2 linked regions of the Tahibacter amnicola genome follow. The main gene of each other region encodes a partner of the protein of the gene in region 2 in a complex. Links are inferred from orthologs where the notes say so. Each region holds a gene or a part of one and is shown on either strand. Other genes may lie near its edges.

Region 1 (3,293 bases), 4.1 Mb from region 2 along the record:
CATGGCAATCGCACCTATGTCATCAGCGACGACGACGGCCAGATCATCGAGACGCACTCCGTGTCGGCCGGGCTGGATTATCCCGGCGTCGGTCCGGAGCATGCCTATCTCAAGGATACGGGCCGGGCGAAGTACCTGGGTATCACCGACGACGAGGCACTGGCTGCGTTCCACGAGCTGGCCCGCACCGAGGGCATCCTGGCTGCGCTCGAATCGAGCCACGCCATTGCCCAGGGCATCAAGCTGGCGCGCGAACTGCCGCGTGACCAGTTGGTGCTGGTGAACCTGTCCGGGCGTGGTGACAAGGACGTTCATACTATTGCCCGCCGCGAAGGCCTCACGCTTTGACCCCCAGGTCGGCGCCGGTGGAAGCCCGGGGCCGGCGCTGACACACTTGTCTCTTCAGCGGATGTACGCGCGCCGATGAACCGAATTGATCAACGTTTTGCCGAACTGGCCGCCGCGCGCCGTCGCGGACTCATTCCGTTCGTGACCGGCGGCGACCCACTGCCTGATGCGACCGTGGCGCTGATGCATGCGCTGGTCGCCGCGGGCGCCGACCTCATCGAACTGGGCGTGCCGTTCTCCGACCCGATGGCCGATGGCCCGGTGATCCAGCACGCTAATGAGCGCGCTCTTGCGAAGGGTGTGGGCCTGCGCCGCATCCTCGAATGGGTGGCTGAATTCCGTCGCTCTGACGCGGCCACGCCGATTGTCCTGATGGGATACCTCAATCCGATCGAGATATACGGCTTCGAGCGTTTTGCCCGCGACGCCCGCCAGGCCGGAGTCGATGGCGTGCTGCTGGTGGATTGCCCGGTGGAAGAGCTCGACACCGCCGCCCCTCTGCGCGATGCCGGGCTGAACCAGATTTTCCTGGCGGCGCCCACGACCGATGCGGCGCGCCTGGAGTCAATCTGCAACACGGCGCAGGGCTTCCTGTACTACGTCTCCTTTGCGGGCATTACCGGGGCGGCACGACTGAGCACCGAGGCGGTGCGCGAGAAGGTGGCCGCGATCCGCACCCGTGCCCGTACCCCGGTCGCTGTCGGCTTTGGCGTGAAGGATGCGGCCTCGGCGGCGGCGATCGCGCAGTTTGCAGACGCCGTGGTGATCGGCAGCGCCCTGGTGGAAACGATTGCCGGCAGCGAATCGGCGGTCGAGGCCTGCCGGCGCGCGACCGAGTTCCTGGCGCCGATCCGGACCGCCCTCGATGCGGTCGAGGGCGCCGACGCCGCCTGAGCGGACCGGACCCAGGTAGAATGGGTGTCGGATTGGGGTCGCTGCCTGCTGGCGCGATCCCTTCGGGTCGCAACGGGCGATGGTCGCGTGGACCGCGCCGACACGGAGAATCGATGCTATGAGCTGGCTTTCGAAATTGATGCCGTCGCGCATCCGTACCCAGGGCACGAGCAAAGGCAAGGTGCCCGAAGGGTTGTGGGAAAAGTGCGATGGTTGTGCGGCTGTCCTCTACCGTCCCGAGCTGGAACGCAATCTGGAAGTGTGCCCGCAGTGCGGTCATCACCACGCGATCCTGGCGCGCAAGCGGCTCAACGCCTTCTTCGACGATGGCACCACCGAGGAGCTGTTTGCCGACCTCGAGCCCGTCGATACGCTGAAGTTCAAGGATTCCAAGCGCTACAAGGACCGCATCGTCGCCGCACAGAAGCAGACCGGCGAGAAAGATGCCCTGATCGCCATGCGCGGCCAGCTCAAGGGCCGCCCGCTGGTGGGCGTGGCTTTCGAGTTCACCTATATGGGCGGCTCGATGGGGTCGGTGGTTGGCGAGAAGTTCACCCGCGCCGCCGAGCGCGCACTGGCCGACCGCGTACCGCTGGTGTGCTGGTCCGCCACCGGTGGCGCCCGGATGCAGGAAGGCCTGCTGTCCCTGATGCAGATGGCCAAGACGTCGGCCGCCCTGGCCCGGCTCCGTTCGGCGGGCATCCCGTATGTGTCGGTGCTGACGCACCCGACGACCGGCGGCGTCTCCGCCAGCCTGGGCATGCTCGGTGACCTCAACATTGCCGAACCCAAGGCGCTGATCGGCTTTGCCGGCCCGCGCGTGATTGAGCAGACAGTCCGCGAAACTCTGCCCGAAGGCTTCCAGCGGTCGGAATTCCTGCTCGAGCACGGTGCCGTCGACGCCATCGTCGACCGCCGCGAGATCCGCGACAAACTGGCCGACATCCTCGCGCTGCTGATGCGCCAGCCGCGGGTTGCCGCCTGATCCACCGGGGACGCCGTGCCGTATTCGCTGCAGGAATGGCTGGATTACCAGCAGAAGGTGCATGCGCTCGGCGTCGATCTCGGCCTGGCCCGTGCCAGCGAGGTCTGGCGCCGCATGGGCGCGCCGCGTCCGGCCGCAACCGTCGTCACGGTGGCCGGAACCAACGGCAAAGGTTCGACCGTCGCCCTGCTTGAAGCGATCTGGACAGCCGCCGGCTACCGGGTAGGTGCATACACCTCACCGCACCTGTTGCGCTACAACGAGCGCGTCCGCGTCGATGGCGCGGACGCCGCCGACGCATCACTCATTGCCGCCTTCGACCAGATCGAGCAGGCGCGCGAAACGATTCCGCTGACCTATTTCGAATTCGGCACGCTGGCCGCACTGTGGCTCTTCGCGCAGGCGGGGCTGGATGTCGCCGTACTTGAGGTGGGCCTCGGCGGACGTCTGGATGCCGTCAACATCGTGGATGCAGATGCGGTCGCGGTCACGACGATTGCGCTGGATCACCAGGATTGGCTGGGCAATGACCGCGACACGATCGGTCGCGAGAAAGCCGGTGTGGCGCGCCGGGACCGGATTGCGGTCGTCAGTGAGGCGCATCCACCAGACGGCCTGCTCCGGGCGCTGGCCGAGGCAGGAGCACGGGTCCACCGTGCCGGCGTTGACTTCCAGATGACCCCGGCCGCCGATGGCTGGCATTGGACCGGTGGATCGTCCCGCTACCGGATTCCGCCGCCCGCGCTGGCCGCGCCGTGCCAGCCGCAGAACATTGCCGGAGCGGTGGCCCTGGTTGATGCGCTGCAGTCGCGGATGCCAGTCCTGCCCGATGCCATCATCAAGGGCGTGGCGGCCGCACAGGTGGCGGGGCGGTTGCAACGCGTGCGGGTAGGTGACGGCGAGCTGGTGATCGACGTCGCCCACAACCCCCAGGCCGCCGGCGTCCTGGCCGAATGGCTGGCGCAGGAGCCGTCCCGGCCGACGATGGCAGTTTTCAGTGCGCTGGCGGACAAGGACATCGCGGGTATCGTCCGGCCACTGGCTGATCGGTTTGTCCATTGGCACC
Region 2 (3,633 bases):
TGGCGATCACGCTGGACGCCGAGGGACGCCCGCAGCGGTGGGACCACCGGGTCGCGTTCGCCAGTGTCGCCACCGTGGAGGACCCGGCGGCGACGCGCCATGCGGACTGGGAACTGGAGGAACTGCGCGCCTTTCCTTACCGCGTCGCACGGCAGCGTTTCCACGCCGCCGCAGTGAAGGCGCCGGTCCGCGTGGCCTGGCAGCGCTCGGTCGCCAGTTGGCACCTGGTGTTTGCGATCCAGAGCGCGATCGGCGAGATCGCGCTGCGGCGCGGCCTGGATCCGATTGCCCTGCAACTGGCCCTGATCGATCACCAGCCGGACCACTCCGGCCCGCCCTCCACGCGCGATCACGACCGCGCCGGCCTGGACCGTGTGTTGCGCCGGCTGCGCGACGAACTGGCCCGCACGCACGCGGAAGGCGTCATCGCCGGCCATGCCTGCGCGGCGATGCGCGGATCCTTCGTCGCCCTGGCCGCGCGGGTGACCGTGGCCGGCAACGACACCGTCCGGCTGGTCGGGTTCGACGCCGTGGTCGATTGCGGCCGCGTGATCCATGCCGACCTTCTGCGGCAACAGATCGAAGGTGGCGTGCTCTACGGACTTTCCGACGCGCTCTACGGTCGGATCGCGCTGACGCCGGACGGCGCGGAACAGAGCAACTTTCATCAATACCGCCTCTTGCGAATGGCCGAAGCGGTCCCAGTTCGGGTCCACATCCTCGCGTCGAGCGCGCCACCGACGGGCGCCGGGGAGCTGGCAACCCCGGTGGTGGCGCCGGCGCTGGCCAACGCCATCGCAGCCGCTACCGGTCGCCGCCACCGCGACCTGCCGCTGGGAAATGTCCTCGCCCTGTAAAACATCGGCAAACGTCGTCGATATAGACAAGATAAGCGGCGAAGCGCAGACTTGCGCTCCTTGCCGGCCGGATGACCGGCCCTGGAGCGCTGCTGTGGCCAGAATCCTGTTGCTGCACGGACCGAATCTGAACCTGCTCGGCACGCGCGAGCCGGAAACCTATGGCCATGCCACGCTGGCGACGATCGTAGGTGATCTGATCACCTCCGCGCAGGCTGCCGGTCACGAGCTGGAAAGCTTCCAGTCCAACGCCGAGCATGCGCTGATCGATCGCATTCATGCGGCCCGGGCCGATGGCACGGCCTTCATCCTGTTCAATCCGGCGGCGTTCACGCACACCAGCGTGGCCCTGCGCGACGCGCTGCTGGCAGTCGCCCTGCCGTTCATCGAACTGCACCTTTCGAACGTGCACGCGCGCGAACCATTCCGTCATCACTCGTATTTCTCGGATATCGCCGTGGGTGTCATCGCCGGTTTCGGCGCCGACAGCTACCGGCTGGCGCTGGAAGCAGCGCTGCGCCGGCTCTGATCACACCCCATTCCATCCCTGTTGTCCGCACCCGTGAGGATCCGTCCGTGGACTTGCGCAAAATCAAGAAGCTGATCGACATCCTGGAAGAGTCGAATCTGGCCGAACTGGAAATCAAGGAAGGTGAAGAAGTCGTCCGCCTGTCGCGCATGCCGCGCGGGGCCGTGCCGGTCATGGCCGCGCCGCAGCAGCCGGTGACCCACGTTCACGTCGAGCAGCACCGGGCCGGCCAGTCCGCTCCCGCGGCATCCGAACCGGCGGCACCGGCGGCCTCGGGCAAGACGCTGCCGGAAGGCCACGTCGTCCGTTCGCCGATGGTCGGCACCTTCTACGCCTCGCCCAATCCCGACGCACCGGCGTTCGTGAAGGTCGGGCAGCAGGTCAAGGCCGGCGATACGCTGGGCATCATCGAAGCGATGAAGATGTTCAACCAGATCGAGGCCGACATCAGCGGCACGGTCGTGGCAGTCCTGGCCAGCAACGGCCAGCCGATCGAGTTCGACGAACCGCTCTTCGTCATCGGCTGAGCGGGATATCGCCATGCTCGACAAAGTCGTCATCGCCAATCGCGGCGAAATCGCCCTGCGCGTGCTGCGTGCCTGCCACGCCCTGGGCATCAAGACGGTGGCCGTGCATTCCACGGTCGACCGCAACCTCAAGCACGTCGGCATGGCGGATGAATCCGTCTGCATCGGTCCTGCGCCGGCGGCGGAAAGCTACCTGAACGTGCCGGCGATCATCGCCGCGGCCGAAGTGACCGACGCCCAGGCGATCCACCCGGGCTACGGCTTTCTGTCCGAGAATGCCGACTTCGCCGAGCGCGTGGAGAAATCCGGCTTCATCTTCATCGGCCCGACGCCGGGCGTGATCCGCCTGATGGGCGACAAGGTCGAGGCGATCAAGGCCATGAAGGCGGCTGGCGTGCCCTGCGTGCCCGGTTCCGGCGGCCCGCTGGGCGACGATCCGATCGAGAACGGCCGCATCGCCCGCGACATCGGCTATCCGGTGATCGTCAAGGCGGCGGGCGGCGGCGGCGGCCGCGGCATGCGCGTGGTCCACACCGAGGCGCATCTGCATAACGCCATCACCATGACCAAGTCCGAGGCCAAGGCAGCGTTCGGCAACGACATGGTGTACATGGAGAAGTTTCTCGAGAATCCGCGCCACATCGAGATCCAGGTGCTGGCTGACGGCCAGGGCAATGCCATTCACCTGGGCGAACGCGACTGCTCGATGCAGCGGCGCCACCAGAAGGTCGTCGAAGAGGCGCCAGCACCTGGCATCAGCGACGAACAGCGCGCCGAGATCGGCCGGGTCTGCGTGGAGGCCTGCCTGCGCATCGGCTATCGCGGCGCGGGCACCTTCGAGTTCCTGTTCGAGGCCGGTCGCTTCTACTTCATCGAGATGAATACGCGCATCCAGGTGGAGCACCCGGTGACCGAACTGGTGACGGGCATCGACCTGGTCCGTGAGCAACTGCTGATCGCCGCGGGCGAGAAGCTGTCGATCCGCCAGGAAGACATCCGCCTGACCGGCCATGCGATCGAGTGCCGCATCAACGCGGAAGATCCGGAAACCTTCATGCCGAGCCCCGGCACGGTCAAGCGCTTCCTGGGTGCCGGCGGCCCCGGTGTACGCCTGGACACGCACATCTATGACGGCTACCGCATCCCGCCGAACTACGATTCGATGATCGGCAAGCTGATCGTGCACGGACGCGACCGCGCGACCGCCATCGCGCGCATGCGCCTGGCGCTGGCCGAGATGGTGATCGACGGCGTCAAGACGAACATTCCACTGCAGCAGCGCATCATGGCCGACGTCGGCTTCCAGACCGGCGGCCAGAACATCCATTATCTGGAGAAGCGCATCGCCGAGCAGCGCGAGAAAGGCATCACCCTGGGCTGACGATTTGTCTGGCGACCGTGCGGCGAAGCGAACTTCGCCGAACGGTCGCCAGACAGCGCCATTCGGGCCACAATGCGCGCCATCCCCGCCCGCATACCACCTCACCCGACAACTCCGGCACGTTCTTCGCACGGATCGCGCAACATCAAGAGCCCCACTGCCATGCCATGGATCGAACTCTCGCTGACCCTCCACGCTGATCAGCAGGAACGCATCGAATCGGCGCTCAACGAGCTGGGCGCGCTCTCGGTCACCCTGCTCGACGCCGAAGACCATCCGATTTTCGAGCCCATGCCCGGCGAGACACCGGTCTGGCCGACGATCAAGCTGGCGGCGCTG

The links.
Region 1: the proteins of accB (region 2) and accD are in contact, whole or in part, in a solved structure (PDB 8UXZ), measured with the Escherichia coli proteins. The link is inferred for Tahibacter amnicola from one-to-one orthologs.

The regions. Positions count from the first base shown.
Region 1 is NZ_CP104694.1:5,011,532-5,014,824, reverse strand. What follows is about bases 389-3,293. They hold accD (acetyl-CoA carboxylase, carboxyltransferase subunit beta), read left to right. Parts: upstream 389-1,360; coding sequence 1,361-2,227; downstream 2,228-3,293. Other genes in these bases: folC (bifunctional tetrahydrofolate synthase/dihydrofolate synthase), read left to right, coding at 2,243-3,293; trpA (tryptophan synthase subunit alpha), read left to right, coding at 424-1,242. Also shown: trpB (tryptophan synthase subunit beta), read left to right, coding at 1-348.
Region 2 is NZ_CP104694.1:904,529-908,161, reverse strand. Bases 318-3,173 are described here. They hold accB (acetyl-CoA carboxylase biotin carboxyl carrier protein), read left to right. Parts: upstream 318-1,433; coding sequence 1,434-1,913; downstream 1,914-3,173. Other genes in these bases: accC (acetyl-CoA carboxylase biotin carboxylase subunit), read left to right, coding at 1,927-3,173; aroQ (type II 3-dehydroquinate dehydratase), read left to right, coding at 952-1,386; N4264_RS03800 (xanthine dehydrogenase family protein molybdopterin-binding subunit), read left to right, coding at 318-857. In the rest of the region: more of N4264_RS03800, read left to right, coding at 1-317; more of accC, read left to right, coding at 3,174-3,294; prmA (50S ribosomal protein L11 methyltransferase), read left to right, coding at 3,457-3,633. UniProt on the Escherichia coli protein: This protein is a component of the acetyl coenzyme A carboxylase complex; first, biotin carboxylase catalyzes the carboxylation of the carrier protein and then the transcarboxylase transfers the carboxyl group to form malonyl-CoA.